Regions from separate parts of the Paraoerskovia marina genome, predicted to be linked through region 1. Evidence: riboswitches for the same ligand, from Rfam matches in the RefSeq annotation. Region 1 holds a riboswitch; each other region holds the start of a gene.
What was found. A riboswitch is a leader RNA that binds a small molecule or an ion and turns the genes downstream of it on or off. The one in region 1 is predicted to bind thiamine pyrophosphate.
Positions count from the first base shown of each region.

Region 2: linked by a shared signal. The riboswitch ahead of BLU20_RS03650 (thiamine ABC transporter substrate-binding protein) and the one ahead of BLU20_RS08200 (ECF transporter S component) in region 1 are both predicted to bind thiamine pyrophosphate.
Region 3: linked by a shared signal. The riboswitch ahead of thiO (glycine oxidase ThiO) and the one ahead of BLU20_RS08200 (ECF transporter S component) in region 1 are both predicted to bind thiamine pyrophosphate.

Region 1 is NZ_LT629776.1:1,836,781-1,844,318, reverse strand. Features, by position in the region: gene BLU20_RS08220 (replication-associated recombination protein A) at 1-963, opposite strand, end outside; gene BLU20_RS08215 (MMPL family transporter) at 1,047-3,290, shown strand; gene BLU20_RS08210 (GNAT family N-acetyltransferase) at 3,297-4,118, opposite strand; gene aspS (aspartate--tRNA ligase) at 4,115-5,911, opposite strand; TPP riboswitch at 6,097-6,203, shown strand; gene BLU20_RS08200 (ECF transporter S component) at 6,277-6,942, shown strand; gene BLU20_RS08195 (ABC transporter ATP-binding protein) at 6,939-7,538, shown strand, end outside.
Region 2 is NZ_LT629776.1:816,543-824,080, forward strand. Features, by position in the region: gene BLU20_RS03640 (MFS transporter) at 1-1,048, opposite strand, end outside; gene BLU20_RS03645 (DUF4235 domain-containing protein) at 1,138-1,449, opposite strand; TPP riboswitch at 1,554-1,658, shown strand; gene BLU20_RS03650 (thiamine ABC transporter substrate-binding protein) at 1,663-2,736, shown strand; gene BLU20_RS03655 (ABC transporter permease) at 2,739-4,433, shown strand; gene BLU20_RS03660 (ABC transporter ATP-binding protein) at 4,430-5,407, shown strand; gene BLU20_RS03665 (hypothetical protein) at 5,429-6,553, opposite strand; gene pgi (glucose-6-phosphate isomerase) at 6,698-7,538, opposite strand, start outside.
Region 3 is NZ_LT629776.1:2,588,962-2,596,499, forward strand. Features, by position in the region: gene BLU20_RS11740 (PspC domain-containing protein) at 1-208, shown strand, start outside; gene BLU20_RS11745 (hypothetical protein) at 205-450, shown strand; gene BLU20_RS14325 (aromatic ring-opening dioxygenase LigA) at 531-1,211, opposite strand; gene BLU20_RS11755 (glycosyltransferase family 4 protein) at 1,323-2,447, opposite strand; gene guaA (glutamine-hydrolyzing GMP synthase) at 2,492-4,081, opposite strand; gene thiE (thiamine phosphate synthase) at 4,129-4,776, opposite strand; TPP riboswitch at 4,872-4,975, shown strand; gene thiO (glycine oxidase ThiO) at 4,965-6,122, shown strand; gene thiS (sulfur carrier protein ThiS) at 6,119-6,352, shown strand; gene BLU20_RS11780 (thiazole synthase) at 6,354-7,151, shown strand; gene BLU20_RS13810 (hypothetical protein) at 7,251-7,538, shown strand, end outside.

The DNA.
Region 1 (7,538 bases):
GTCCTCGGCGGCGGAGATGATGATCCGTCGCGCGATGAAGCGGGGATCCTCCCCCGCCGAGATCATGCGCGCGAGGTAGTGCAGGGAGGCGTCGACGTCGGAGCCTCGGATCGACTTGATGAAGGCGCTGATGACGTCGTAGTGCTGGTCACCGTCCTTGTCGTAGCGCACGGCGGCGACGTCGATCGCCCGCTCGACGGCGGGGAGGTCGATGCGTGCGGGAGGGCGGTGGTCGTCGTCCGCCGCGGCGTCGGTCAGCACGGCACCGGCGGCGGCCTCGAGGATCGTCAGCGCCTTGCGGGCGTCGCCGCCGGCGAGGCGGAGCAGGTGCTCGGCGGCCCCGTCGTCGAGCGCGACCTCCCCGGCGAGGCCACGCTGGTCGACGAGGGCACGGTCGACGAGCCTCCTGACGTCGTCGGTGCTCAACGGCTGCAGGGTCAGGAGGAGTGACCTCGACAGGAGCGGTGAGTTGACCGAGAAGCTGGGGTTCTCCGTCGTGGCGGCGACGAGCGTCACCCAGCGGTTCTCGACGCTCGGCAGGAGCGCGTCCTGCTGCGACTTCGAGAAGCGGTGGACCTCGTCGACGAAGAGCACGGTCTCCTCGCCCGAGGAGGCGAGGCGCCGCCGGGCGTCCTCGACGACGGCGCGCACGTCCTTGACGCCGGCGGTCACCGCCGACAGCTCGACGAACCGTCGTCCGGACGTCGCCGCGACGACGTACGCGAGGGTCGTCTTGCCCGTGCCGGGCGGACCCCAGAGGATCACCGATCCCGGCGCGGCCCGTCGGGAGCCGGGGTCGGCCGGGTCGACGAGCCGTCGCAGCGGCGATCCGGGTCCCAGCAGGTGCCCCTGCCCCGCGACCTCGTCGATGCTCGCGGGACGCATCCGTACGGCCAGGGGCGCGCCGGGGCTGGTGGCCGGGGTGCCGTGGTCCGCGATCCCGGCGGTGTCGAACAGGTCCATGCTCCGAGGGTACGGACCGGGTCCGACGTCGGGGCGTCTCGCCGTGCACAGCATCCCGTCGGTCCGGTCACGTTAGTGACAGACTGACCCCCGTGTTCGAGAACCTCGGCCGCGCGATCGCGCGGCGCCCCCGTTGGACGGCCCTGGTCTGGCTCGTGATCGCCCCGCTGGGGTTCGCCCTGGCGGTGCTGGGCGTGCACGGGGAGTCGTTGTTCGAGCGGCTCTCGACCGGCGAGCCGACGGTTCCCGGCTCGGACAGCCAGTACGCGAACGACGTGCTGGCGGCGCAGTCCGACGAGGGCGAGTCCATCACGCTCCTCGTCGAGGGCATCAACCCCGCGACCGACGGCATCGCGGAGGCTCTGGCACCCGCGCAGCAGGACCTGCTCCTGATCGACGGTGTCGAGTCCGTGATCGACCCGTACATCCTTCCCGACTCTCTCGAGAACCCCGCGGCGGCGAGCCTGCTCGCCGCCGACGGCGACGGGTTCGTCGTCGAGGTGACGACCGAGGCCGACCTGACGGGCGAGCGCGAGAACGAGGTCGCGGCCGAGGTCGAGGAACGTCTCGACACCGTCGACGACGACCTGGCGGCCCTCTCTCCCGGCGTGACCGGTCTCGTGGGGAGCAACGACCTGATCGTCGAGGCCGTCACCGACCAGGTCGAGGAGGACCTTCGCACCGGCGAGCTCGTCGCGCTCCCGATCGCCCTGCTGGTGATGGTTCTCGTCTTCGGCGGGTTCGTGGCGGCCGCCATGCCGCTGATCGGCGCGATCGCCTCGATCGGGGTCGGGCTCGGCGCCCTGCTCGGTCTCTCGTACCTCATGGACGTCGACGCGTCGGTCGTCAACGTGGTCACGCTGCTCGGGCTCGGCCTCTCGATCGACTACGGGCTGCTGATCGTCTCGCGGTACCGCGAGGAGCTCCACCTCGTCCTCGACGCAGACGACGGCGCGGCGGTGCGCCGTCGCCGCGGCGACGGCGCCGTCCTGACGGCGATCACGCGCACGATGGCCACGGCGGGCCGCACCGTGGCGTTCTCCGCCCTCACCGTCGCGATCTCGATCTCCGGTCTCCTCGTCTTCACCCCGGACATCCTGCGCGCGATCGGCGCGGCCGGCGTCATCGCCGTCCTCATCGCCGTCGCCACCGCTCTGACCCTGGTGCCCGCCCTGCTCGTGATGACCGGACGACGCCTCGCACGGCCCGGTCTGTTCGAGCGGATCCCCGGACTGCGAGCCGTCGCACGGCGGACCGCCGACGTGCAGTCCGACGAAGGTGTGTTCTCCGCCCTGGCGGGCCGCGTCCAGCGGCACCCGTGGTGGGTGATCCTGGCCTCGACGACGGTCCTGGTGGTCCTTGCTCTCCCCGCCGCCGGACTGCAGCTCCGCAACTCCGGGATCGAGCTCCTGCCCGCCGACGCGCCCCAGCGCCAGTTCGTGGAGACGCTCGCCGACGAGTACCCCGCGAGCCAGAGCCCGGACATCATCGTCGTCACGCGGTCGACGCCTGCGGCGACCGACCAGTGGGCCGAGCAGGTCGCCGACCTCGAGGGTGTCAGCGCCGTCGGGTCGGCCACGGCGAGCGCCGACTACTCGGTCTTCGGCGTCCAGCTCGACACCGACGACCCGGGCAGCGCCGAGGCCGTGACCGTGGTCCGTGACATCCGAGAGCTCCCGGTCCCGTTCCCCGCGTGGGTGACGGGCCAGGCGGCAGGACAGGCGGACTTCGTCGACGCCCTCGCCGACGGCGTCTGGTGGGCCGTCGGCATCGTCGTGGCCGCGACGCTGATCCTGCTCTTCCTGATGACGGGCTCCGTCGTCATCCCGGTCAAGGCCCTGCTGACGAACGCCCTCTCGCTCGCGGCGAGCCTGGGCGTCCTCGTGTGGGTGTTCCAGGACGGGCATCTGGAGAACCTGCTGGACTTCACCTCGACCGGCGGCATCGAGACCTACGTCATCGCACTGGTCATCGCGTTCGCGTTCGGCCTGGCCATGGACTACGAGGTCTTCCTACTCTCCCGGATCAAGGAGCTGCACGACGCGGGGTACTCCAACGACGAGTCGGTCCGACTCGGTCTGCAGCGGTCCGGGCGGATCATCACCTCCGCCGCGCTGATCATCATCGTGGTGTTCGCAGGGTTCGTCGTCGGGGACCTGCTCGTGATCAAGGAGGTCGGGTTCGCGCTCGCCGTCGCGGTGGCGATCGACGCCACCCTGGTGCGCATGCTCCTGGTGCCGGCCACGATGACGGTGCTCGGCCGCGCCAACTGGTGGGCACCGCGACCGCTGCGCGCGCTCTACCGCAGGTTCGCCATCACTCACTGACGTCCGTCAGGACGGGAGGGTCCGCCAGCCGGAGAACTCCTGACCGACGACGTAGCCCGCTCGCGTGTAGAGCGCCCGGCCGGCGACGTTGTGGGCGTACATGCCGAGCGCGGCGCGGTCCGCGTGGCGGAGCGCCTCGCGCGTCGCGACGGCGACGAGCGCACCGGCGGACCCCCGGCCACGGGCGGCCGGCAGCGTCCCGATCCCGCCGAGCTCCCACCCGTCGGGACGTACGTGCGCCCCGACGACGGCACTGAGACCGGACCCGTCGTCGTAGCCCCACCAGCGAGTCTCCTGCGCCCACGGGTCGGCCTCGGCGTGCGGGTTGGCCTCGGCGAGGCAGTGCGCGGCCGCCTCGCGGTCGGTGCCGGAGACGAGCTCGCGCACGTGCACCTCACCAGGATGCGCCGCAGGCGCCACGGTGGTCGAGAACCAGTCCCAGTCGGAGGTCGTCGGCCCGGTCAGGAGTGCCGGCAGGCCCGGGTGGTCCGCGGCCGACGAGAGCACCGGCATCCCGCGTGGCACGCATCCGCCCACCACGAGGCCGTCGGACGGTCCTGTCGCCGTTCCGGGGAACTGCCCGCGCTCGGCCACGTCGAGGATGAGCTCCGCCGCGGCGACCGGGGCGCCGATCCCCCAGACCGCCAGCTGGTCCGCGGCAGGGGTCGGCATCCCGGGGCGGTCGTCCACGAATCCCGTCAGCACGAGGCAGGCCTCGGCGCTGCTCCAGCAGGCGCGTACACCCCGCCGGCGCGCGTCGACCTCGAGCCAGGGGTGAGTCCGCCACCGGGGTGCGAGGCCGGTGAGCGGCCCCGCACCCGCACTCATGCGGAGGTGGCGCCCTCGGACGCGTCCGCGTCGTCCTCCGGGACGGCATCGACGCCCGCTTCCTTGCGCTGGGCCGGCGTGATCGGGGCCGGGGCCTGGGTCAGCGGGTCGAACCCGCCGCCCGACTTCGGGAACGCAATGACGTCCCGGATCGAGTCGGACCCCGTGAGCAGCGAGACGATCCGGTCCCAGCCGAACGCGATCCCGCCGTGCGGCGGAGCCCCGAACGCGAAGGCGTCGAGCAGGAAGCCGAACTTCTCCTGCGCCTCGGCCTGACCGATGCCCATCACCTCGAAGACCCGCTCCTGCACGTCTCGACGGTGGATACGGATCGAGCCGCCGCCGATCTCGTTGCCGTTGCAGACGATGTCGTAGGCGTACGCGAGGGCCTCGCCGGGGTTCTGCTCGAACGTGTCGACCCACTCCGGGGTCGGCGACGTGAAGGCGTGGTGCACGGCCGTCCAGGCTGAGCTGCCCAGGTCGACGTCGTCGTCCTGGCCGGCAGGCTTGAACAGCGGCGCGTCGACGATCCAGACGAACGACCACGCGTTCTCGTCGATCTGGCCGGTGCGGCGGGCGATCTCCAGGCGAGCGGCGCCGAGCAGCGCCCGCGAGTCGTCGACCTTGCCGGCGGCGAAGAAGACCGCGTCGCCGGGCTGGGCGCCGGTCGCCTCGGCCAGGCCCGCACGCTCGGCGTCGGAGAGGTTCTTGGCCACGGGCCCGGCCAGCGTCCCGTCCTCGGCGAACGTGACGTACGCGAGACCGCGCGCGCCGCGCTGCTTGGCCCAGTCCTGCCACGCGTCGAACTGACGGCGGGGCTGGGACGCCCCGCCGGCCATGACGACGGCACCGACGTAGTCGGCCTGGAAGACGCGGAACGGTGTCTCGGCGAAGTACTCGGTGAGCTCGATCAGCGGGTTGCCGAAGCGAAGGTCGGGCTTGTCGCTGCCGTACAGGCGCATCGCGTCGGCGAACGTCATCCGCTGGATCGGGCGCGGGATCTCGACGTCGATGAGCTTCCAGAGCGCGACGAGGATCTGCTCGCCGAGGTCGATGACGTCGTCCTGCTCGACAAAGCTCATCTCGACGTCCAGCTGGGTGAACTCCGGCTGGCGGTCGGCACGGAAGTCCTCGTCGCGGTAGCAGCGCGCGATCTGGTAGTAGCGCTCCATGCCCGAGACCATGAGCAGCTGCTTGAAGAGCTGCGGCGACTGCGGCAGCGCGTACCAGGAGCCCGGCGCGAGGCGCGCGGGGACGAGGAAGTCGCGAGCACCCTCGGGGGTCGAGCGCGTGAGGGTCGGGGTCTCGATCTCGACGAAGTCCTGGGCGTCGAGCACGGCCCGGGCGGCCTGGTTCGCCTTCGACCGCAGGCGCAGGGCTCGCGCGGGCGTCGGGCGTCGCAGGTCGAGGTAGCGGTGCTTGAGCCGTGCCTCCTCGCCGATGGTCTCGGTGCCGTCGAGCGCGGTCGAGACCTGGAAGGGCAGCGGCGCGGACTCGTTGAGCACGACGACGTCGCTCACGACGACCTCGACCTCTCCGGTCGGCAGGTTGGCGTTCGCGTTGCCCTCCGGTCGCTGCGAGACCTCTCCGGTCACCTGGAGGACGAACTCGCTGCGCAGGGGGTGGGCGACGGCCTCGTCGCGAATGACCACCTGGGCGATGCCCGAGGCGTCGCGCAGGTCGATGAAGGCCACGCCTCCGTGGTCGCGGCGGCGGTCGACCCACCCGGTCAGGGTGATGGTCTGGCCGATGTGCTCGGCCCGCAGTGAGCCGGCCGTGTGGGTGCGAAGCACGGAGGGGTCCTTCCGGATCGGGGGGTGGTGGGCGGCTGCCCCGGGGGGTCTGCCGCGAGCGCCGCGTGGCGCACCGCGACAAGTCTAGTCGGTGTCCGGGCGGACTCCACCGCTCGGCCCGTTCACAGGGTGGGACGGGCGGGGTCGCAGATTGCCCGATTCGTCGCGCGGCTCTAGGTTGGCCTCACTAGCCCCCGGGGTGCGCTCGCGCGCTGAGATTGCGGAAGATCCGCTGACCCGTGGAACCTGATCTGGTTCGTACCAGCGAAGGGAGCAGGGCGACGTCGGCCGTTGCGCGCCGTCAGGGTGCGCGCTGTCCGGGGTCTTGCTGCGTCCACCCCCGGGGCCGACGCAGGGAGATGCTTGTGGACCAGGATTCGCAGTCGTACGCGACGGAGCCGTCGACCGGGGCGGGCGGGGCACGTCTGGAGCGGCGGTCCTCCGGCCTGCACACCACGGTGCTGCTCGCCGTCCTCGGGGTGGTCTTCGGGTTCGTGTTCTGGGTGGCCGACCAGATCTACGGTCCGCTGCACCTGGCGCTGGGGCCCTTCGGGACGCTCGCGGAGAACGTCCTCGCCGGGGCGTGGATCGTCGTGGCCCCCCTCGCGGTGTACATCGTGCGCAAGCCGTTCGTGGCCGTGGTCGCGGAGATGCTGGCGGCCGCCGTCGAGCTCGTGGTGTTTGCCTCGCCGTTCGGGCCGATGATCCTCGTCATCGGACTGGTCCAGGGTGTCGGGGCCGAGCTAGCGTTCACCCTGACGCGGTACCGCCGCTACGGCTGGGGCGTGTTCGTGCTCAGCGGGGTCACCGCGGCGGTCGTGACCTTTGCCTACCAGTGCGTGGCGAACGGGTACCTCGGACAGGACTACCTGGTGCTCCGCCTCGGTGTCCAGATCGTCTCGTGCATCGTGCTCAGCGGGTTGGCGGCGAAGTTCATCGGCGACCGTCTGCTGCGCACGGGTGTACTGGACAACTACCCGATCGGCCGCGAGCGCCGCCGCGGGGCAGCTGCGGCGGGGGTGACGGCGTGACGTCGTCGGACCTCGTCGTCGAGCACCTGGACGTGCGGTTCCCGGGGGAACCGACGTCCGTGCTCCGCGACGTGTCGTTCCGGGTGCGGTCCGGGTCGAGCCTGCTCGTGGTCGGCCCCTCGGGGTCCGGCAAGTCCACCCTCGTCGCGGCTCTCGCGGGGATCGTCCCGCACACGGTGGACGCGGATCTCCACGGCCGGGTCGTGATCGGTGTGCCCGGTGCGTGGGAGCGGGGGCCGCGGGCGCTGGCCGGGCACCTGGGGCTGGTGCAGCAGGACCCGCTGGCACAGGTGTGCCTCGACTCCGTCGACGCCGAGGTGGAGTTCGCGCTCGAGAACCGGGAGTGGCGCGTCGAGGAGATCGGGCCGGCGGTGGCGCGCGCGTTGGACGCGGCGGGCGCGGGCGGGCTCGCCGGTCGACGGACCGGCACCCTCTCGGGCGGACAGTGCCAGCGCGTCGCGACGGCCGCGGCCCTGGCCCCCTCGCCGGCCGTCCTGCTCCTGGACGAGCCGACGGCCCTCCTGGACCCCGAGGCGGCGCGCGCCGTCGGCGCGCTCGTCGGGCGGCTGGCCGCCGGCGAGACGACGACCGTCGTG
Region 2 (7,538 bases), 1.0 Mb from region 1:
TGACACCGCCGACCTTGTCGGGCGGTGCGAGGTCGGAGACCAGGGCGAACGTCGCGCCGGAGGATGCGCCGAGCGCCGCCGCCATGGTGAGGAACGCGATCGTGCCCACCGGAAAAAGGGAGGGCTGGAACGCGATCACGGCGGCGCCGAGGGTCACCAGAGCGAAGCAGACGACGTTGACCGCGACACCACCGAACCGGTCGGAGAGCGTCCCCCCGATCGGGCGCATGATGACGGCGAGGACGACGAACCCGGCCGTGCGGTTGGCGGCGTCGGCCGCCTCGAGCCCGTAGGCGTTCGTCAGGAACGTCGGCAGATAGACGGAGAACGCGACGAACCCGCCGAACCCGATCGCGTAGAGCCACGAGAGCTGCAGCGTCGCGGGGAGCTTGAAGGTGCTCCACGTCCGGGACCAGAATCCGCCCGTGGCGGGCGCGGGGCGGCTGGGCGAGTCGCGCAGCCAGATCCAGGAGACGACCGCGAAGATCGCGAGCACGGTGGCGACCAGGACGAACGGGGCCTCCTCGCCCCACGCGTCGCGGATCGGCACCGTGGTGAACGCCGCGATCGCGGTACCGCCCATGCCGGCGCCGAAGAGCCCGAGCGCCGTCCCGCGCCGTGACGGCGGGAACCAGGCGTTGTTGAACGGAATCCCGATCGCGAACGTCGTGCCGCCGAGTCCCAGGAAGAACCCGCCGACGATCAGGCCCGTCAGGCTGTCGGCGAGGAACCCGAGGTAGAGCACCGGCAGGATCGTCAGCGCGCTGACCAGCGGGAACATGATGCGGGCGCCGAAGCGGTCGGTCAGTGCGCCGACCGGGATCCGCCCGAGCGAGCCGACGATCACCGGGACCGCCACGACCACGGAGGTCTCGACGTCGGACAGGCCCAGTGCCTCCTGGAACGTCCCGCCCAGGGGGCTGAGCAGGGCCCAGGCCCAGAAGTTCAGCGCGAAGCCGACCGTGGAGAGGACCAGCTGGACCGTGGCCCGGCTGCCGTACCCCTCGTCGGGGATCGCCTGCGGGGGTGCCGTCGAACCTGTGGTCATCGTGCTCTCCTCGGCTGGTGCGTGACTTGAACGTAGCGTTCCGGTGGCTCTCCGTCTATTGATCTTGAAAATCTCGTAAAAAAGGGTGTCTACGGCTCGACGTCAGGAACCGCGTGGGGGTTGCCGCCGGTCAGCCGCGCACTCACCTTCGTCGCCTGCCCGGCCGCGAGACGGCGCGCCAGCACGCCGACACCACCGGTGATCGCCGCGAAGGCCATCGCCTCGGGGAGGGAGATGTCGGGATCGTCGGTGTCGGTCGGGGCGTCGTGCCCCGAGGCCTTCTTCCAGATCGTCGAGACCACCTTGGTGGCGATCCACCCGGCCGCGAAGGTCAGGGCCAGGGTCGCGACCTTGGTCGCCATGTCCTGGTCGTCGTTCTTCTTCTGCTTCTTCTTCGACACGTCGTCTCCTCAGCCGCTCCGTTGGACGATTCCCACCGTAGTGCGACCGGGGCGACTCCGCCGGACCACGGACCCACGGGCGTTGCGCGGCGTCGTAGACTGCGGCTGTACGACAGGGGAGCGCCCCAGAGCGCTGAGAGTGCGGCACGCCGCAGACCCTTGAACCTGATCCGGTCAGCACCGGCGGAGGAAGTCGACGTCCGAGGAGGACTCTTGCGCACCACCATCACCACCCGTTCCGTCGCCGCGTCCGGCGCGGTCCTCGCGCTCGCCCTGACGGGCTGCGCGAGCAGCGACACCGGCGACGCCGAGGGCTCGTCGGCCGAGACGGGGAGCAGCACCGTCACCCTGGTCACCCACGACTCGTTCGCCCTCAGCGACGGCCTGCTCGACGAGTTCACCGCGGAGTCGGGGTACGACGTCGAGCTGGTCGCCCCCGGGGACGGCGGCACCCTGGTCAACCAGCTGATCCTCACGAAGGACTCGCCCCTTGGCGACGCCGTCTTCGGGGTCGACAACACCTACGCGAGCCGCGCCGTCGACGAGGGCGTCTTCGACCCGTACCTCTCGTCCGCGCTTCCCGAGTCGGCGGCCGCAGAGGTTCCCGCGGGCGAGAGCCTGACCCCGGTCGACCGGGGGGACGTCTGCATCAACGCCGACCTCGCCTGGTTCGAGGAGAACGACCTCGACGTCCCGACCACGCTCGACGACCTGGCCGACCCCGCGTACCAGGACCTCCTCGTCGTCACGAACCCCGCGACGTCGTCGCCCGGACTCGCGTTCCTGCTCGCGACCGTCGGGGCCAAGGGCGAGCACGGGTGGACCGACTACTGGACGGCGCTCGCGGACAACGGCGTCAAGATCGCCGACGGCTGGGAGGACGCGTACTACGTGGACTTCACGGGTGCCGGCGGAGCCGGTGACCGTCCGCTCGTGCTCTCCTACGCCACCTCGCCGGCGTTCACCGTGACCGAGGACGGCTCGGAGACCACGACCACGGCGCTGCTGGACACCTGCTTCCGCCAGGTCGAGTACGCGGGCGTGCTCGCCGGTGCGGAGAACCCCGACGGCGCCCGGGAGCTCGTGGACTTCCTCGTGAGCCGCACGGTCCAGGAGGACATCCCCGGCCAGATGTACATGTACCCCGTCGACGGCGACGCCGCGCTGCCCGACGAGTGGGCCCGGTTCGCCCCGCTCGCCGACGACCCGTTCGACGTCGACCCGGCCGAGATCTCCGCGCACCGCGGCGACTGGATCGAGACCTGGACCGCCACGGTCCTCGGCTGACCATGCGCCCGGCTCGCGCGCACCGCAGCTGGCCCCCGGTGGCACGCGTCGTGCTCTGGGGGCTGGCGGCGGGCGTGCCGCTCGCCTTCCTCGCGATCTTCTTCGCGTGGCCCGTCCTCGCCCTCGTCGGACGAGGCTTCGTGACCGACGGATCCCTGGACCTGAGCGGGGTCGCCGAGGTGTTCGGCGAGTCGCGCACCTGGCGTCTGCTCGGGATCACGCTGGGCCAGGCGGTGGTCGGGACCGTCGCCTCGCTGGTGCTCGGAGTCCCCGGCGCCTACGTCCTGTACAGATGCCAGTTCCGCGGTCGTACGTTCCTCCGCGGGCTGGTGACGGTGCCCTTCGTCCTGCCCACCGTCGTCGTCGGCGTCGCGTTCCGCGCGCTCCTCGCCCCCGGTGGCCCGCTGGCGTTCCTCGGCATCGACCAGACCTTCACCGCGATCGTGCTCGCGCTCGTCTTCTTCAACTACGCCGTCGTCGTCCGGACGGTTGGCGGCCTCTGGGAACGGCTCGACCCCCGGGCCGAGCAGGCCGCGCGGGCGCTCGGAGCCTCCCCGGCCCGGGCGTTCCGGACGGTCACCCTGCCCGCCCTGACCCCCGCGATCACCTCCGCCGCCTCGCTCGTCTTCCTCTACTGCGCGACGGCGTTCGGCACCGTCCTCGTCCTCGGCCCGCCCGGGTACGGCACCATCGAGACGGAGATCTACGTCCAGACGACGCAGTTCCTCGACCTGCGATCGGCGGCCGTCCTGTCGGTGGTCCAGCTTGTCGTCGTGGCCGGGGCGCTCGTCGCCGCGGACCGCACCCGGGCGCGCCGCGAGAACGCCCTGGGTCTGCTCCCCGAGGCGCACGGCGGGCGGCGGCTGAACCTGCGGGCCGACGCCGTGCCGACCGCCGTGACGGCCGCCGTCGTGATCCTGCTCCTGGCCCTCCCGGTCGCCACCCTGGTCACCCGCTCCCTGCATGCCGCCGACGGCACCTGGACGCTGGACAACTACCGCAACCTCGCGACGACGGGCGGCCCCAACGCGCTGTCCGTCACGGTGTGGGAGGCCGCGGGCAACTCGCTGCGAGCGGCCGCGCTCGCAGCGCTGATCGCGGTCGTCGTCGGCGGTCTGGTGGCCCTCGTGGTCTCGCGCCGACCACGGGCGCGCGTCGGCAGGCGTGCCCTGCGGACCCTCGACTCCGTCTTCATGCTCCCGCTCGGCGTCTCCGCCGTCACCGTCGGCTTCGGATTCCTGATCACGCTCGACCGGCCGCTGGGGCTCGACGTCGACCTGCGCACCTCCGGGCTCCTCGTCCCGATCGCGCAAGCCGTCGTCGCGATCCCGCTGGTGGTCCGTGTGGTGCTGCCCGTGCTGCGGGCCATCGACCCGCGCCTGCGCGAGGCCGCTGCGACGCTCGGCGCCGGACCGGGCCGGGTTCTCGCCACCGTGGACCTGCCCGTCGTGCTCCGACCCCTCGGCCTGGCCGTGGGGTTCGCGTTCGCGACCTCCCTCGGGGAGTTCGGCGCCACGTCGTTCCTCGCCCGCCCCGACACCGCGACCCTCCCGGTCGTGATCTTCCGGCTCATCGGCAAGCCCGGGGCCGAGAACTACGGGATGGCGCTCGCCGCGAGCGTCGTCCTCGCCCTCGTCACCGCGACGGTCATGCTCCTCGCGGAGCGGCTGCGCGGAGAAAGTGCAGGAGAGCTATGAGCCGCGGGCTCGAGGTGCGCGACGCCGTCGTGCGGTACGGGACGACGACGGCGGTCGACGGGGTGAACCTCGACGTCGCCGAGGGCGAGGTGCTCGCCCTGCTCGGTCCGAGCGGCTGCGGCAAGTCCTCGCTGCTGCGCGCGGTCGCCGGTCTCGAGCCGCTGGCGGACGGGTCCGTCGCGTGGCACGGGCGGGACCTGGCGGCCGTGCCGGTGCACCGCCGGGCGTTCGGGCTGCTCTTCCAGGACGGACAGCTGTTCGCGCACGCCGACGTCGCGAGCAACGTCGGGTACGGGCTGCGCGTCGCCGGCGTACGCCGTACGGACCGCGAGGCCCGGGTGGACGAGCTGCTCGGGCTCGTCGGGCTCTCCGGGTACGGGTCCCGGGCGGTCACGGCGCTGTCGGGAGGGGAGAGGCAGCGCGTCGCGCTCGCACGTGCCCTCGCGCCCCGGCCCCGCCTGCTGCTGCTCGACGAGCCGCTCTCCGCGCTCGACCGTGCGCTGCGGGAGCGTCTCGCGGCCGAGCTCCGGGAGATCCTCACCGCCACGGGCACCACCGGGGTCTTCGTCACGCACGACCACGACGAGGCGTTCGCCGTCGCGGACCGCGTCGCCGTGATGGACGCCGGCACGATCCTGCAGGTCGCCCCGCCGGAGGAGCTCTGGGCCGCCCCGGTGTCGTGGCGGGTCGCGGACTTCCTCGGGTACCAGGCGGTCGTCGACGTCGACGACGAGCGGGTCGCCGTCGGCCCGACGGGGCTGGAGACGACGGCGCCCGACGTCGGCCGGTGGGTGGGCGACGTGGTCCGGTCGGTCCGGAGGCGCGGACGCACCGAGGTGACGGTCGACGTGGACCTGGGAGGCGGCGTCGGACGCTACACGGCGGTGCCGGGCGCCGAGTTCACCGACGGCAGCGACATCTCGGTCGGCCTGCGCCTGCGCGCCGACGGGTGCGCGCACCTCCCGGCCCGGTGACCGCGCGCGGCCAGAGCTCGGTCAGCCCCCGCTCGACGCGAGCGGCTTCTCCCACAGCGCGCAGACGCCCGCTCCGCGGAACCCGAGCGCGACGTTGATGTCCAGCATCGGGCCGTTCTCCTCGGCGTTCCACGTGTGGATGCGCGTCATCCCCGGACGGTCGGCCTGCAGCGCGAGCAGGTTCGCCGCCTTCATCAGCATGCCGAGACGGCGCCCCCGGTGCTCGGACAGCACGAGCGTGTCCTCCTGGAACGCGAACTGGTCGGTCGCCGGGCCGACGACGATCGTGAACCCGGCGAGCGTGCCCGACGGGACGTGCTCGGCCACCGCCATGCGGAAGACGTTGCCGCGCGCGTGCTGCTCGTCGATCAGCGACCGGTAGCGCTCCGCGTCCCACGCCTCCTCGGAGACCTCGAGGTCGCCGTGCGGGATGTCGGTGCTCATCCGCTGCTGCAGGTGGGCGACCTGGTCGATCCACTCGTCCGGCACGACGTCGTCCCACACGTGCGTGCGGTACTCGTCACCGGCGTGCTCCGCGGCCTCCGCGTGCAGGCGCCCGAGCAGGCCGGTGTCCACCGGCAGCGTCAGCACCGAGTACCGCTCCACCTGGCGCAGGGTGAACCCGGCGCGGAGCGCGGCACGGACGGTCGGGTCGTCGGCCGGCACGCGGCCGCTGCCGGTCGGTGCCTCGATCGCACCGGGTCCCGGAGGTGGCTCGGGTGCGTGGTCGGTCGCGAGGCCGACCGTCCGGCGCCCGGCCTCCGCCGCGTCGCGCTCCACCGCGGCGAGAAGCGCGTCGTGCACCGCGCCGTCCTTGCGCCCCGGACGGACCGTGAGCGTGGCGTCGAGCAGGTGCGTGTTGTCCGTCAGCGGCATCGCGTAGGACGCGAACCCGACGACGTCGCGCGGTCGCGGAGGGTCGGCGGTGGCCGCGGGGTCGACCGCGACGAGCACGGCGCGCCGGGCGTACCGCTGGTTCCCCTGGATGACCAGGATCTGGTCGGCCGGAAAGACGAGGTCGTCGTGCCCGAACGTCGCGAGCTCGGCCTCGACCTCGACGTCGGCACGCCCCTTGTACGCCCACGCGTCGGGGTGGTCGAGGTGCGGGGGATGCGGGGCGCGGACGACGCGCGGGCCGGAGGTCACCCGTCAATCGTCACCCGGTGGGTCGGCGCCGTCCACACAATTACCGTCCGCGTCACGGCCGACCACGTGGTTCCGTGTACTTCCGTGGGCGGGAAGTGGACACAACCGCGTGGTCGGCAGCGGGCGGGCCGACGACGCGCGGGATCAGCCGCGCAGCGCCTGGTACGTCTCGATCAGGGCCTTGGTCGACGAGTCCTGGGCGGCGAGCGCCTCGGCGTCGCCGGCGACGGCCGGGGCGACCTCGAGCGCGAGCTTCTTGCCCAGCTCGACGCCCCACTGGTCGAACGAGTCGATGCCCCACACGACGCCCTGGACGAACGTGATGTGCTCGTACAGCGCGACGAGCTGACCCAGGACCGCCGGGGTGAGGGCCGGGCCGAGGATCGACGTCGTCGGCCGGTTCCCCGAGAAGACCCGGGCGGGCACGATCGACTCGTCGGTGCCCTCGGCCCGCACCTCGTCCGCCGTCTTGCCGAACGCCAGCGCCTTCGTCTGCGCGAAGAAGTTGGCGAGGAAGAGACCGTGGACGTCCGTGTCCCCGTCCGCGAGCGGGTACGCCGGCTGCGCGAACGCGATGAAGTCGGCGGGGATCAGGCGGGTGCCCTGGTGGATCAGCTGGTAGAACGCGTGCTGCCCGTTGGTGCCGGGCTCGCCCCAGAAGACCTCGCCCGTCTGCGACGTGACGGGTGAGCCGTCCCATCGCACGGACTTGCCGTTGGACTCCATGGTGAGCTGCTGCAGGTATGCCGGGAAGCGGTTGAGCTGCTGCGCGTACGGGAGCACGGCGTGCGTCTCGGCACCGAGGAAGTTCACGTTCCAGATGTTCAGCAGGCCCATGAGCGCGGGGACGTTCTCGCTGATCGGTGCGGTCCGGAAGTGCTCGTCCATCGTGTGGAAGCCGCCGAGGAACTCCTCGAACCCGTCCGGGCCGATCGCGATGGCCAGCGACAGGCCGATGGCGGAGTCGACGGAGTAGCGACCGCCC
Region 3 (7,538 bases), 750 kb from region 1:
CCTGCTCCCGGCCGACACCCCGGCAGCGGCCGAGGTCGAGCTCTGGGCCGGACAGGTGAACTGGATCGACGACGACGGACTGGTCACCTCACGCTCCACGGTCGGGCCCGAGCCCGTCCGGTTCGACACCGGCGACCCCGGTACCCCAGAGATCACGCTCGACATCACGGGCCTTGCCGGCACCGTCGACATCGTGGAGGCATCATGACCGAGACCGCACCGACCACTCCCGAGGCACCCCGCCGTCGGCAGGGCATGTCGACCGCGACGGTGGTGTGGGGCGTCGTCGTGACGCTCGTCGCCGTCGGAGCGATCTCTCTCGCGCTCGGAGCGTCGTTCGACCTGGGGCTCGCCCTCATCGTGGCGCTCACCGCGGGTGGCGTCGCGCTCCTGGTCGGCGCCGTCGCCGGCGCGGCCGGGCGCCGTCACTCCCGCACCAAAACGGACTGAGCCGTCCCGACCCCGGACAGCACGATGCCGGTGCCACCGCGGTGGCACCGGCATCGTGCTGTTGACGGGTAGGGCTCGGGTCAGTGGCGCGGCCCGGCGTCACGGGTCGGGGTGTCGTCTCCCGGGACGTCCTCGGGACCGGGCGAGGTCACGGGCCGCGGCTCGGCCGCAGGCGCCGCGGGGGCCGCGGGAGCCGCGGATGCAGCCGGAGCAGCAGACGCTGCGGGGGTGCCTGGCGACGCCGTCGCGGGACCAGCCGCGTGGGCTGCTGCGGGCGCCGTCGCGGCGGGAGCAGGCTCACGCGCAGACGAGGTGTCGACGCTGACCTCGGACCCACCCGCGAGCCGTCGGAGCGCGACGCCGAGCAGGATGAACATGATGCCCAGGCCGATCACCAGTGCGGCGACACCGAACGCGACGACCGACGTGAAGAGGGAGGCCCGCAGGAACGACGCCGTCATCATGGTGGTGCGCGTCGGGTCGTCCTGCTCCAGCTCGGCGTACGTCTTGCCGCCGGAGGACTCGAGCGCGTGGTGGTTGATGATGTCGGCCTGCGCGTAGGCCGAGAACGGGCCGTCGACGTCGTCACCCGGGAGGAAGTCCGCGTCGTCCGACACCGTGATGTTCTCGGCGGCGAGCTGGTCGTGGACGGCGTACCAGGTGACTCCGCCGGCGAGGATCATGATGATCCCCGCGATGATCGTCAGCATGCCGATGGCGCGTACGCCGCCGGTCGGTTTCACGGTGACAGTGCTGGACATGACAACTCCCCTAGTCGATGATGTGCTACACCTCACATGCCACGCTAGACCAGATCGGTGGGTTCGACCGGTTGATCCGCCTGGGACGGCCCCGGCGTGTCCGGTGTCGCGTCAGCCCCTCGCGCGCGTGTACGCAGCCATCGCGGCGGCCAGAGTCGCGTCCCACCCGTGCGCAGGCGGGTTCGCCACGTTGTGCTCCACGATCCGATCGCGCAGCGGCCGGTCCCGGACCAGGCGCACCATCGCCTCCGCGAACCCGGCGTCGTCGTCGACCAGGAGCCCGTCCTCCTCGTGCCGGACGAAGCCCTCGATCCCGGTTCCACGTCGGGCCAGCACGCCGAGTCCGGCGGCACGCGCCTCGAGCGCCGCGATGCCGAAGGCCTCGAGATCCGCGGGGGCGCAGAAGAAGTCCGCGTGCCGGTAGAGAACAGGGATCTCCTCACGCGGCAGCCTGCCCGCGAACAGCACGGAGTCGCCGAGGCCCAGCTTCTCGACGCGCGCCCGGAGCGCGGCCTCCTGCGGACCGTCGCCGACCAGGGTCAGGTGCAGGGCGCCGTCGGGGACGACGCGCGTCGCGTCGGCCATCGCGTCGATCAGCGCCCGCCCACGCTTGCGCGGGGCGAGCCGTTGCGTGGCGACCAGCCGCACCGTCGACGACGGCTCGCGCCCCGCCGCCCCACGAGACCACGCCCCGACGTCGATCGCGTTGGGCACGACCCCGACCTCGTCGGGATCGAGGCCCAGCACGCGCGCCACGCGCTTTCCCGCCGCCGGGCTCACCGCCGTGGGCACGAACCGCGCGTCGCGCCAGCCCGAGAGCCTCGCTCCCAGCGCGAGGGCCGTCGTCGCGCCGTCGAGCATGCAGTGCCACGTCACGACCATCGGCAGCCCGCGCTCGCGGGCAATGCGCGCGCCGTCGTACGCGAACGGGGAGATCATCCCGGCGTGGACGTGCACGACGTCCGGGCGCAGCTCGTCGAGCGCCGCGCGGATGAGCCGAGGACCGGTCACGGGGTTGATCGGGGCGTCGCCCGGGATCTGGGCGCCCAGCCGGTGCACGACGACGTCACCCGCGCTCTCGACGACCCCGCCGCGTTCTCCCCCGGCCCCGGGGGTCGCCGTCAGGACGTGGACGTCGTCGCCCGCGGCCGCCTGGGCGGCCGCGAGGTCACCGACCTGCGACTCGATGCCGCCCGTGCGCGGGGCGAGGCAGTCGGAGACGTGGACGATGCGCATGGGTCGAGACTATCCGGGCAGACGCAGGACGCCCGCCCGACGCCTCACTCCCACTCGATGGTGCCCGGCGGCTTGCTCGTCACGTCGAGGACCACGCGGTTGACCTCGCTCACCTCGTTGGTGATGCGGGTCGAGATCACGGAGAGGACGTCGTACGGCAGGCGGGTCCAGTCCGCGGTCATCGCGTCCTCCGAGGAGACCGGACGCAGCACGATCGGGTGGCCGTAGGTGCGGCCGTCACCCTGGACGCCCACCGAGCGCACGTCGGCGAGCAGCACCACCGGGCACTGCCAGATGTCGCGGTCGAGCCCCGCCCTGGTGAGCTCCTCGCGGGCGATCTTGTCGGCGGCGCGCAGCACCTCCAGGCGCTCGGCGGTGACCTCGCCGATGATCCGGATGCCGAGGCCCGGCCCGGGGAACGGCTGGCGCCAGACGATCTCCTCGGGCACCTCGAGCTCGAGGCCGACGGCGCGGACCTCGTCCTTGAACAGCGTGCGCAGGGGCTCGATCAGGGAGAACTGCAGGTCGTCCGGCAGACCGCCCACGTTGTGGTGGCTCTTGATGTTGGCCGCACCCTCGCCGCCGCCGGACTCGACGACGTCGGGGTAGAGCGTCCCCTGGACGAGGAACTCGACCTCTTCACCGTGCGCACCGGCGTCCGCGACGACGTCGCGTGCGGCATCCTCGAAGACGCGGATGAACTCGCGGCCGATGATCTTGCGCTTGGTCTCCGGGTCGGTCTGGCCGGCGAGCGCGTCGAGGAAGCGCTGCCTGGCGTCGACCACCATGAGCTTGACGCCCGTGGCGGCGACGAAGTCACGCTCGACCTGCTCGGCCTCGTCGGCGCGCAGCAGACCGTGGTCCACGAAGACGCAGGTGAGCTGGTCGCCCACCGCCTTCTGCACCAGCGCCGCGGCGACGGAGGAGTCGACACCGCCGGAGAGGCCGCAGATCACGCGCTTGGTGCCGACCTGCGCGCGGATCGCCTCGACCTGGTCGGCCACGACGTTTCCGGGTGTCCAGTCGGGAGCCAGCCCTGCGCCGTCGTACAAGAAGTGCTCCAGCACGGTCTGGCCGTGCGCGGAGTGCTTGACCTCGGGGTGCCACTGCACGCCGTAGAGACGACGCTCCGTGTCCTCGAACGCCGCGACCGGGGAGCCGGCCGACGTCGCGAGCACCTGGAAACCCTCGGGGGCCGCGTGTACGGAGTCGCCGTGGCTCATCCACGTCGTTTGGTTGGCGGGCGTGTCAGCAAGCAGCGCACCTGCCTCGCACACCTCGACCTCGGTGCCGCCGTACTCACGCTGACCGGTCTGGGCGACGTCGCCGCCGAGCGCCGCGGCCATCGCCTGGAACCCGTAGCAGATGCCGAGGACGGGGACGCCGGCCTCGAAGAGCTTCGGGTCCACGAACGGCGCACCGTCGGCGTACACGGACGACGGACCACCCGAGAGGATGATCGCGGCCGGGTCCTTGGCCAGCATCTTCTCGACCGAGAAGGTGTGGGGCACGATCTCCGAGTACACGCTCGCCTCGCGCACGCGACGCGCGATGAGCTGGGCGTACTGCGCGCCGAAGTCGACGACGAGAACGGGCCTCGGGGTGGTCACGGGGACGTCAGGCGTGGCTGTCACGCACCCAGGATAGTTGCCGCGCCAGCGTGCCGCGGACACGTCCGGATTCAGGCCGGGAGACGCTCCCGCAGAGCGCGGGCCGCCGCCTCGGGGTCGGCGGCCTCGGTGACGGCGCGTACGACGACGATCCGCTCGGCCCCGGCGTCGAGCACCTCGTCGAGGCGCTCGCCGTCGATCCCGCCGATGGCGAACCAGGGTGTCGACGGCCGGGAGTCCGCGACCTCTTGGAGCAGATCCAGCCCGACGGCGGGGCGACCCGGCTTGGTCGGCGTCGCCCAGAGCGGGCCGACGCAGAAGTAGTCGACGTCGGGGTCGGCCTCCGCGGCTGCCGCCTCGACGGCCGCGTGCGTCGACCGCCCGAGCAGGACGTCCCCGCCGAGCAGTGCGCGCGACCCGGAGACAGGAAGGTCGTCCTGGCCCGTGTGGAACACCGGCGCACCGACCAGGCTCGCGACGTCGGCACGGTCGTTCACGCACCACAGCGCACCATGCTCCGTCGCGACCGCTGCGACGATCTCCTGCAGCTCCAGCTCGCGCCGCACGTCGAGCGTCTTGTCCCGGAGCTGGACGACGTCCACGCCTCCCCGCAGGGCCGCGTGGAGGAACTCCTCGAGGTCGCCGCGCTCCTCGCGTGCGTCGGTGCACAGGTAGAGGCGTGCAGCGGCGAGTCGGGCGCGAGCGTCTGCGGAGGTCATGGGCGCGAGCCTATCGACCAACATTCCCGCGGTCGCCGTGCGAGTCGAGTCGCGCCTGCCCCGCGCCACCTGGTCCGTCGCTCATCGCGCTACGCTGACCCCTGCACGGGAGCCTCGACCAGAGGCTGAGAGGGCGATCTGCCGACCGTCGAACCTGATCCGGGTCATGCCGGCGATAGGGAGCAACGATGAGCAAGCACAGCGACGTCCTCGTGGTCGGCGCCGGGATCATCGGACTGACCGCGGCCTGGCGGGCGGCATGCCGCGGCCTGAGCGTCACGGTCCTCGACCCCACCCCACGCGACGGTGCCAGCATGGCGGCGGCCGGGATGCTCGCAGCGGTCTGCGAGGCCGACTTCGGAGAGCCCGAGCTGGCGGCGATGAACGTCGACTCGGCAGCACGCTGGCCCGACTTTGCCGCAGAACTCGAGAAGGCATCACGTCTCGACGTCGGACTACGCCAGACCGGCACGCTCACCCTGGCCTTCGACCCGGACGACCTCGCCGAGACGCGGCGGCTGATCGACCTGCAGCACCGCTGGGGGCTGGTGTCGGAGGAGATCTCGACGGCGCAGGCGCGCCGCATCTCCCCGCTCGTCGGCCGCGTCGCCGGCGGAGCGTGGATGCCGGACGACCACCAGGTCGACCCGCGGGCCACCACCCGCGCGCTCGACGCGGCCGCCCGAGCGGCCGGCGCAGTGGTCGTCGAGTGCCGAGCCGTCCGGCTGACGTCTGCGTCGGGCCGGGTGGTCGGTGCGGTCGACGCGGCGGGCGTCGACCGCACCGCCGACCTCGTCGTCGTCGCGGCAGGGGTCTCGTCCACGGGCCTGCTGGCGACCGCAGGGATCCACGCGCCGCTGCGCCCCGTCAAGGGCATCACGCTCCGACTGGCCGCGGAGCCCTGGTTCGACGTCGAGCCGGTGGTGCGCGCCCGCGTCCAGGGACGGGCGGTGTACGCCGTGACACGGGTCGCCGACGAGTCAGGGTTCCGCGAGGTCGTGATCGGGGCGTCGAGCGACGAGAAGCCCGACGACCGGCGGGTCGAGGCAGGATCGGTCTTCGCCCTGCTCCGCGACGCCCGCGCCGTCCTGCCAGGCATCGACGAGCTCGACCTGCGCGAGGCGAGCCCGCGTGTCCGCCCCAGCGCCCCGGACAACCTTCCCTACCTCGACGCGAGCGTCGACGGCCTGCTCGTCGCCACCGGTCACGGACGCAACGGCATCCTGCTCACCCCGCTGACCAGCGCCGTCGTCGACGCCACGCTCGACGAGACAGACCTGCCCGACGTCGTCGCGCCCGCCATGATGAACCGTCACACCCGCATCCGGACCGAGGAGGCCTCATGAGCACCGACATACCGACCGCCGTCGTGAACGGGGAGCCGTACCCGCTGGCGGAACCGACCGACGTCGCGACGCTGGTGCGTGGCATGCTGCCGAACTTCGTCGCCAACGGTGAGCCTCGAGGCGTGGCGGTCGCGATCGACGACGCCGTGCTCCCCCGCTCCGCATGGAGCACCACGCATCTCGCCCCCGGAGACCGGGTCGAGGTCGTCACCGCAGTCCAGGGAGGCTGACATGGATTCACTGACCATCGCCGGGCAGGAGCTCGGCTCGCGTCTCGTCATGGGGACGGGCGGCGCCTCCAACCTCCTCGCGCTGGAGGAGGCGCTCGTCGCGTCCGGGACGGAGCTGACGACCGTCGCGATGCGCCGGGTCGCCGCACCCACGGCCGGCGAGGACGCCGGGATCTGGGGTCTGCTCGAACGCCTCGGCATCCGCGCCCTGCCCAATACCGCAGGCTGCTTCTCGGTCAAGGAGGCCGTGCTCACCGCCCGGCTCGCCCGTGAGGCGTGCGGCACCGACTGGATCAAGCTCGAGGTGATCGCCGACGACATCACGCTGCTCCCCGACCCTCTGGGTCTCGTCGAGGCGGCCGAGACACTGGTCCGTGACGGGTTCACCGTCCTGCCGTACACGAACGACGACCCGATCGTGGCCCGCCACCTGCAGGACGTCGGATGCGCCGCCGTCATGCCGCTCGGCGCACCCATCGGGTCGGGTCTGGGCATCGTCAACCCCCGCAACATCGAGGCGATCTGCGCCGAGGCCCGCGTCCCGGTGATCCTCGACGCCGGGATCGGGACCGCGTCCGACGCCGCCCAGGCCATGGAGCTCGGGTGCGACGGCGTCCTCCTCGCCACCGCCGTGACCCGCGCGGAGCACCCCGCGCGGATGGCACGTGCCATGCGGCTCGGCGTCGAGGCCGGGTGGGAGGCCGCGCACGCCGGTCGCATCCCTCGCCGCGAGAGCGCGCTCGCGTCCTCGCCGGTCAGCGGGATGGTCGGCCGCAACAACCTCGACCTCGCGATGTAGCGCGGTGGTGCGGTGCTCCCGACACCGCACCGCCGCGCCACGCAGCCGTCGTCCACAGCCTCGGAACGAGGCGCTTTGCGCACTGCTAGGTTCGCGTAGGTGAACCACGTCACTGCTGGCCCTTCGACATCAGGAAGCATCAGCACGCGCCGAGTGCTCTCGACACGTTGGCACCGAGTCCGCGAGCCACTACTTTGGGCAGGACTCGGACTACTCGCGGGCGCCTCTGCCACCGGTGTCGCCGTCGTCTCGATCAACTGGCGCCACGCGGCGCCCATCATCGGAGACCTTGCCCCCGCAGCCACCGCGCTAGCTGGTGTCGCCGCATTCATCATCGGGATGGGCACACTTCTGCATCGCGCGAAGTCCGAGGCTCGCTCGCAGTGG